Regions from separate parts of the Sinorhizobium sp. GQ132 genome, predicted to be linked through region 1. Evidence: riboswitches for the same ligand, from Rfam matches in the RefSeq annotation. Region 1 holds a riboswitch; the other holds the start of a gene.

The links. A riboswitch is a leader RNA that binds a small molecule or an ion and turns the genes downstream of it on or off. The one in region 1 is predicted to bind cobalamin.
Region 2: it holds a riboswitch for cobalamin, as region 1 does, so the genes downstream of both, bluB (5,6-dimethylbenzimidazole synthase) here and AC6CIG_RS03550 (ABC transporter substrate-binding protein) in region 1, are expected to answer to the same signal.

Annotation. Positions count from the first base shown of each region.
Region 1 is NZ_JCAXDX010000001.1:783,816-788,027, forward strand. Features, by position in the region: gene AC6CIG_RS03540 (TRAP transporter permease) at 1-1,590, shown strand, start outside; gene AC6CIG_RS03545 (DUF1850 domain-containing protein) at 1,587-1,961, shown strand; cobalamin riboswitch at 2,124-2,353, shown strand; gene AC6CIG_RS03550 (ABC transporter substrate-binding protein) at 2,523-3,590, shown strand; gene AC6CIG_RS03555 (FecCD family ABC transporter permease) at 3,587-4,212, shown strand, end outside.
Region 2 is NZ_JCAXDX010000002.1:745,006-749,217, forward strand. Features, by position in the region: gene AC6CIG_RS07635 (phytanoyl-CoA dioxygenase family protein) at 1-972, shown strand, start outside; gene AC6CIG_RS07640 (SDR family oxidoreductase) at 1,036-1,857, shown strand; cobalamin riboswitch at 1,898-2,107, shown strand; gene bluB (5,6-dimethylbenzimidazole synthase) at 2,153-2,836, shown strand; gene AC6CIG_RS07650 (DUF2865 domain-containing protein) at 3,136-4,212, opposite strand, start outside.

The DNA of each region.
Region 1 (4,212 bases):
CAGGTGATCGACCATATGGCCTATGGCACGGAAGGCATCTACGGCATCCCGACCTTCGTCTCCTCGACCTATATTTTCCTTTTCATCCTGTTTGGCGCCTTCCTCGAAAAGGCCGGCATGATCCGGCTCTTCAACGATGTCTCGTTGAGTTTGGTCGGCGACAGGCGCGGCGGAGCCGCGAAGGTGGCGATCATTTCTTCGGGCCTGATGGGCACCATTTCGGGCTCCGGCGTCGCGAATGTCGTCACGACCGGGCAGTTCACCATCCCGCTGATGAAAAAGTTCGGCTATCGGGCGGCCTTTGCAGGCGGCGTCGAGGCAACGGCCTCGATGGGCGGGCAGATCATGCCGCCTGTCATGGGCGCGGTCGCCTTCATCATGGCCGAGACGCTCGGCGTCGAATATTACGAGATCGTCAAGGCGGCGGTCATACCGGCGATCCTCTATTTCGCGTCGGCCTTCTGGATCGTCCATCTCGAAGCCGGCAAGTACGGGCTGCTCGGCCTGCCCAAGGACCAGCTGCCTTCGGCCAAGGCGGCAATCCTCGAACAATGGCATCTGATCCTGCCGCTCGCCGCGCTCGTCTGGCTGCTGTTCTCCGGCTATACGCCGCTTTTCGCCGGTACGGTCGGCCTCGCCTTCACCGGCCTTCTGATCCTCGGCAGTTCGCTCGCGCTCGGCCTTCCCGCCGGTGTCATACGCATCATCTTCTGGGTCGGCCTCGGGCTGGTGGCGGCCGCCTTCTTCCAGTTCGGCATCGGCATGATCGTCGCAGCGCTGGCGCTGCTGATTGCCGGCAACGCCTTCCTGAAGGGCGGCCGGGAGACCCTGGTGATATGTCGAGACGCGCTTGCCGAAGGGGCGAAGACGGCCCTTCCTGTGGCGATCGCCTGCGCGCTCGTCGGCGTGATCATCGGTACGATGACGCTGACCGGAGCGGCCAATACCTTCGGCCAGTTCATCGTCTCGGTCGGGGGCAAAAGCCTGTTTCTGTCGCTGCTTCTGACGATGGTCACCTGCCTCGTGCTCGGCATGGGCATACCGACGATCCCGAACTACATCATCACCTCGTCGATCGCCGGGCCCGCGCTTCTGGAACTCGGGGTACCGCTTATCGTCAGCCACATGTTCGTCTTCTATTTCGGGATTCTTGCCGACCTGACCCCTCCGGTGGCGCTCGCCTGCTTCGCGGCAGCACCGATCGCGCGTGAAGGCGGGCTGAAGATCTCGATCCAGGCGATCAAGGTGGCGGCGGCCGGGTTCGTCATCCCGTTCATGGCCGTTTATTCGCCGGCGCTGATGCTGCAGGATGGCGGCGCGATGGCCGCATCGGTGGGCTATCCGGTTGCCGTCGCCTATATCGTCGTCAAGACCGGTCTGGCGATCGCGCTCTGGGGTGCCGCCGTGGTGGGCTTCGCCGCAGTCCGGCTCGGGGTTTTCGAGCGGGTGCTCGCGGCCGCGGCCGCCTTCACGTTGCTGGCGGCGCTGCCGATCACCGATGAGGTTGGCTTCGCACTCTCCGCGGTCTTCGCCTTCGTGACCTGGCGGCGCGCCCGCCAAGCTGGCCGGCAGACGGCGAAAACGGCATGAGCGCGCTGGCCTGCATCATCGGCGGCAAGGCTGTCGCCGTTGCTGCGGGCGTCTTCACCCTTGGCTGGACCCATTCGGTCGAGAAGACCGAATGGCAGGAGCGTTGGGCCGTCACGGCCGAGGGTCTCGTTCTCGAGGAGGCGCGCGTGCAGGGTTCGGGGGCGGGAATGGAGCCGGGAGACAATGCCCGTCGCCAGGGCCGCTGGTGGGTCTGGAAGCCCGACCTGCCGCCGCTTCCCGAGCTGGTCCTGGCCGCCTCCGGAGCGACCGTCTCCGGCTGGACGCTTTGCGACACCGGCGGCTGCCGCGAACTCGCGGCGCAAAGCCGGGAACCAATCGTCCTGCGGCCATGCGATGGCCCAAAGCCATAATGGCCGATGCCGATCTGGCGGCACCGGTTGAAGGCTCATCGGAACGGTCCGGTGCGCTTATGAAATGTTATTACATAACTTTTTGTTGACGAGCGTAATAACATAACATATTGAACCCCTGTGCAGCGGCGTCGCGTTTCACCTTGACCGGAGGCTGCATTCTAAATTAACTGAGCCTGACGGTTCCCCTACCCGTGAGGTGGAGGGGATTAATAGGGAACACGGTGCGGACGACCCAAGAGGGACCAAAACCGTGGCTGCCCCCGCAACTGTAAGCGGATCGTCGTTCATCCTCGTGGCGCCCAGGCGCCAGCCACTGCGCGTTGCGCGGGAAGGCAGATGAGCGATTTCTGTCCGTGAGCCAGGAGACCTGCCGTCAAATCAGATCCAACGTCACGGGCGGGGATGCCCGGAACAGGAGCAAGCCATGACCATCTTTCGCGCCTTGCGGCGCACGCTTTCGTCAGTTTCCCCGAGATCCAGCCGTCACACGTCCGATCGAACCCGATCGGCAGACTGACGATCACGGCCGCATAGCGGCCTCACATTCGGGGACCATTCATGAACAGCTTTTGGAAACGACCGCTCATTGTCGGTCTCATCACCTTTTCCGCAGGCGCAGCGGCTCTTGACCGTCCCGCCTTCGCTGCCGAGACGATCTATCCGCTGACACTCGAGAACTGTGGACGGCAGATCACCTTCGACAAGACGCCGACGCGCACCGTCTCGATCGGCCAGAGCAGCACCGAGATCCTCTATCTGCTCGGCCTTGCGGACAAGGTCGCCGGCACCGCCCTCTGGGTCGGCCCCGTCCTTGAAGGTTACGAGGAGGTCAACGCCAAGGTCGAGCGCCTGGCAGACAACGATCCGAGCTTCGAAAGCGTGCTTGCCAAGAAGCCGGACATGGTGGCGGTGCAATTTCAGTGGCAGGTCGGCCCGGAAGGCGTGGTTGCGCGGCCGGAGCAGTTCGAGGAGCTCGGCATTCCGGTCTACACATCGCCTTCGGATTGCACCGGCAAGGAGAATTCGGCGGCGAGCGACGGCGTGCGCCGGCAGGTCTTCACCATGGATCTCGTCTATCGGGAAATTCGCGAGCTGGCGCAGATTTACGATGTTCAGGACAAGGGCGAGAAGGTCGTGGCCGAGCTGAAAAGCCGAGAAGAGGCGGCGCGCGCCAAGGTCGCCTCGGCCGGGGACAAACTCTCGGCGGTCTTCTGGTTCTCCAGCGCTGCCGATGCCGACCCCTATGTCGCCGGCAGGAACGGCGCGCCCGGCTACATAATGGCGGCCCTCGGCATCGAAAACATCATCGACACTGAAGACGAATGGCCGACGGTCGGCTGGGAAACCATCGCCAAGTCCGAGCCGACCATGATCGTTGCCGGCTCGATGGAGCGTCGACGCTATCCGCTCGACAGCCTCGACGCCAAACTCGAATTCCTGAAGACCGATCCCGTGGCGAGCCTCATGCCGGCAGTCGCCAAAGGCTATGTGTTCGACATGGATGCGCAGGCGATGAACCCGACGATCCGTACGATCGAAGGCATCGAAGCGCTGGCGGATGCCATCGTCGAAGCCGGACTTGCCCCCAAGGCTGGGCCGGCTTCCAAGGGTGGGTTCGGCAAGTGAGCCGCGTGCTGACTCTGGCCGGGCGAACGGGGACGGGACGCGTCGGCGCGGCTATCGCCGCGCTCGTGATCCTGTTCTCGGCGCTCTGGATGGGCGCTGCGATCGGCGAGACGGCGATCCCGTTCAAGACCGTTGCGCAGGCGGTCGCGAATCGGCTGTGGAACGCCGGCTATCCGCTGGCCCCGATCGACGAGGGCATCATCTGGAGCTACCGACTGAGCCGGGCGGTCGTGGCCGCTTCCTGCGGGGCGGCGCTTGCGCTCTCCGGCGCCGTGCTGCAATCGCTGCTGCGCAATCCGCTCGCCGATCCCTATATTCTCGGCATCTCCGCCGGCGCCTCGACAGGCGCGGTCAGCGTCGCCATCCTCGGTGTGGGTGCCGGGATGCTGACGCTGCCGCTCGGCGCCTTCATCGGCGCGCTGGTCGCTTTCCTCCTGGTGAGCCTGCTGGCGGTGAAGGCCGGCCGCGGCACCGCGGCGATCATCCTGGCAGGTGTGGCGGGGTCACAGCTCTTCAACGCACTGACCTCTTTCATCGTCACCAAGGCGGCCACGGCCGAGCAGGCGCGCGGCATCATGTTCTGGCTGCTCGGCAACCTTTCGGGCGTGCGCTGGCCGGATGC
Region 2 (4,212 bases), on a different contig from region 1:
TGCGATGTGCTCGCGACGGGGCCGGGCGTCGCGGTCTTCAAGCGTGCCTTCACCGATACGCATGTGGTCGACGAAGCGAGCCGCATCTTCGATGAGATTATCGAGGAGCAGCACCGCACCAACAGCGGCGGCGGCGATCATTTCGCCAAGCCCGGCGCCAACGACCGGATCTGGAATTCTCTGGAAAAGCACTGCCTGAAGAACCCTGAGAATTTCGCCGCCTACTACGCCAACGCCATCATTGCGCTCGTCAGTGAGGCATGGCTTGGTCCGAGCTACCAGATGACGGCGCAGGTCAATCGCGTCAATCCGGGCGGCGCGTCTCAATCGCCGCATCGCGACTACCATCTGGGCTTCCAGACCTCGGCCGTCATAGAGCAGTATCCGGCGCATGTGCACAGGCTCTCGCCGGTCCTGACGCTCCAGGGCGCGGTCGCTCACTGCGACATGCCGGTCGAAAGCGGGCCAACCCTGTTCCTGCCCTATAGCCAGACGTATCTGCCCGGATATCTCGCTTTGAGACGGCCGGAGTTCCGCGCCTATTTCGAAGAGAACCATGTGCAATTGCCGCTGGAGAAGGGCGATATCGTATTCTTCAACCCGGCACTTTTCCACGCCGCGGGCAGCAACCGGTCTGCGGGAATCAAGCGTGTGGCCAATCTTCTGCAGGTATCCTCCGCCTTCGGCAGGGCGATGGAAACGGTGGATCGCGAACACATGTGCGCCGTGCTCTTTCCGGCTCTGAAAGTCCTTGCGGCCGGCGGCAAGCTCACGCAGGACGAAATTGCCCATGCGGTTGCCGCGTGCGCCGAAGGTTATTCATTCCCGACCAATCTCGATCGTGATCCGCCGGTTGGCGGTCTGGCGCCCAGGACGCAGGCGCAGCTGATGCACCAAGCGCTTGCCGGCGAATGGAGTGCCGAAGCGTTTGCCGAGGCGCTGGCCGATCAGGCGGCGAGAAAGCTAAGCTAAACCACCTGGCTCAATGCACGGTCACGAAGCCATATTCACCAACATATCAAAGGGAGGAACAGGATGAGCACGGACCACGCACGACTGGACGGGAAGATCGCCATCGTGACCGGTGGCACGCAGGGGCTCGGTGCCGCGATTGCCGCACTCTTTGCCGAACGTGGCGCCGCCGGCATCGTGATTTGCGGGCGCAACGCGGCGAAGGGCGAGGCGAAAGCTGCCGAGATCGCCGCGGCGACCGGTTCGAAGGTCGTCTACGTGCCGGCGGATCTTGAGCGGGTGGAGGACGCCCGAACGGTCGTCGCGGCCTGCGACCGCACTTTCGGCCGGGTCGATGCGCTCGTCAACGCCGCAGCGATTACCGACCGGGGCACGATCCTCGACACCAGCCCGGAACTCTTCGACCGGATGTTCGCGGTCAATGCGCGCGCGCCATTCTTCCTGATGCAGGAGGTGATAAAGGTGATGCGGCGCGAGAAGACGGAGGGCACGATCGTCAATATCGGCTCCATGTCGGCGAAGGCGGGCCAGCCCTTCATCACAGCCTATTGTGCGTCGAAGGGGGCGCTGGAGACGCTGACCAGGAACACCGCCTATGCCGTCCTGCGCAACCGGATACGGGTCAACGGCCTCAACATCGGCTGGATGGCCTCGGAAGGCGAAGACCGGATCCAGCGCGAATATCACGATGCGCCGGCGAACTGGCTGGAAAAGGCGGCGGCGAGCCAGCCCTTCGGCAGGCTCGTAGACCCGGCCGAGGTCGCGCGTGCCTGCGCCTATCTCTCATCGGCAGAATCCGGCCTCATGACGGGTTCCGTCATCTGCTTCGATCAGTCGATCTGGGGTGCCTATGACGCCTCGCCTCATCCGGAGGCACCGCTCTGAAGCTCCCCTCTTGCTCGCCTTGCGTTTCGAGGGGAGCTATGGCCATATGCCGCCGTCAGGTGCCCGCGAAGGCGGGAGAATCGGGAAGCCGGTGCAGTTCCGGCACGTGCCCAGCGCTGTGACGGGGACGTTCGCGCCAAGTCGGTCTGAATCTTTTCAGACCTTTGCCACTGAATCTTCACGTGATTCGGGAAGGCGGCGCGAACGGATGATCCGAAGTCAGAAGACCGGCCTGGCGAGATAGACCGGCCCCGCGCGGACGGCGGGAGGTTTCCGCATTGTTGGGGATCGAACGATGCTGCCTGACCAGAACGGCTGCCTTGCGGCGGCCGGAGCTTTTTCGCCGGACGAGCGCGCCGCCGTCTATCGTGCCATAGAGACGCGCCGCGACGTGCGCGACGAATTCCTGCCCGAACCACTGCCTGAGGATCTGGTCGCGCGACTGCTCGCTGCGGCGCACCAGGCGCCGTCCGTCGGCTTCATGCAACCCTGGAACTTCGTGCTCGTGCGACAGGACGAGACGCGGGAGAAAGTCTGGCAGGCATTCCAGCGCGCCAATGACGAGGCCGCAGAGATGTTTTCCGGCGAAAGGCAGGCGAAGTATCGCTCGCTGAAGCTCGAAGGCATTCGCAAGGCGCCGCTCAGCATTTGCGTGACCTGCGACCGGACGCGCGGCGGAGCGGTCGTCCTGGGCCGCACCCATAATCCGCAGATGGATCTGTACTCGACCGTTTGCGCCGTCCAGAACCTCTGGCTTGCCGCGCGCGCCGAAGGGGTGGGCGTCGGCTGGGTCAGCATTTTCCATGAGAGGGAAATCAAGGCGATTCTCGGGATTCCGGAGCATATCGAAATCGTTGCCTGGCTTTGCCTGGGTTTCGTCGACAAGCTGTACCAGGAGCCGGAACTCGCCGCGAAGGGCTGGCGGCAGCGCTTGCCGCTCGAAGATCTCGTTTTCGAGGAAGGCTGGGGTGTCCGTTAGATCACGATGTTAGGGTCGATCTAAGGCCGACGCGGTTTGTTCGATACCCTCATTCCTGTGCTTGTCACAGGAATCCAGCCAGACCAAGTCCTTGGGCTGAAAGAACCCTTCCCGCGCCGCAGACGCGGCGCTGCTCTCATCCCTGTGACGAGTACAGGGATGAGGTGAGGAGAGATTGCAGTCCTCCGAAAAGTTTCCCACAGCGCCGCGCGTCTTATCAGACGCGCAAAGGTCGCTCCCTAACGGGCTCTGGATCAAGAACATGCGTGATTCTCGCAGAATGCTCGCAACGGCGCCTGTCAATTGTCCTGCAGCGGCTGGTATCGCGGCCCAAGCGGATGCTTGAGGTCGATCGCGCTCTCTTCCTGCGGAAGGAAAGTCGGACCGACGATGCGGACCTTGTTTTTGGTCGGGTCGTAGGGTCGCTCTTCTACCGGCTTGGGCGGCGCCTTTCTCTCGCTGCCGATGGTAATGACCGATGGGCTGACGGCGGTGAGCTTTCCGGCAGAGCCTGTCTTTTGCCTGTTGGCATCCGTTGCGGAATCCGGGATTCCGCAGCCACAGATGCCCGGTGAGCCGACACCGCGCGCCCGGTAGGCAAAGGCCGTTGGGAGGTCGGTGTAGGGCCGGCCGGTCGTTGCCGAAACCATCCGGTCCGCTTCTTCCGTTGCGAGCACATGGTAATAGAGCTCCGTCTCCGCACCCGGGCAGCGCGCGCGGCAGAGATCGGCGTCGCGACCGAAGTCCGCCGGCGTGGCATGCGAGGAGATGGGAAAGAAGGCGCCATCGCATGTTCGTACGCACATGGTTCTGAGGCTGCCGACGAAATCGGGCTCCATGAGCGGAAGCTCTGCCCCGGGGGCGTCGAGCAGAAGCGGATAGGCATCGCTGTCCGGCGGCAGGTCCCTCAGGATGTTCCGGTGAACCTCCGTTTCCCGGGCGGCGGCGCTCGCAAACTCGCCTTCGGCGCTTCCGGTATCCCAGGCCTCGCGCACCCCCGAGCAGTCGTTGAGTTCCATTGCAGCGAGGATACGCCGCCGAACGTCGTCGTCTCCACCGCCGATCAGATGCCTGCGCTGCGCCTTGAGTTGCCGCAGATTCTCCTCCATCCGCGCGATCGTCCCATCGAGTTCGGCGCAAGCCGCCTCGTCATCGCCGCCGATAATGACGACGCTGTCGCTGCTGCATTCCATTCGGCGGCGATCGTTCTTTGCGCGTCGCAGCTCGATGTTCTGGCGGGAGACCGCACCTGTAAAATCGCGCAGGCTGGCATTCGTCGTGAAACCCGTGGGAAGGCCGGCGAGGCGGGCGCTCAGCCGCTCGCAAACGCCGGATGCCGCAGCCGGGTCGGTTGTCGCCAACGCGAGCGGTACGAG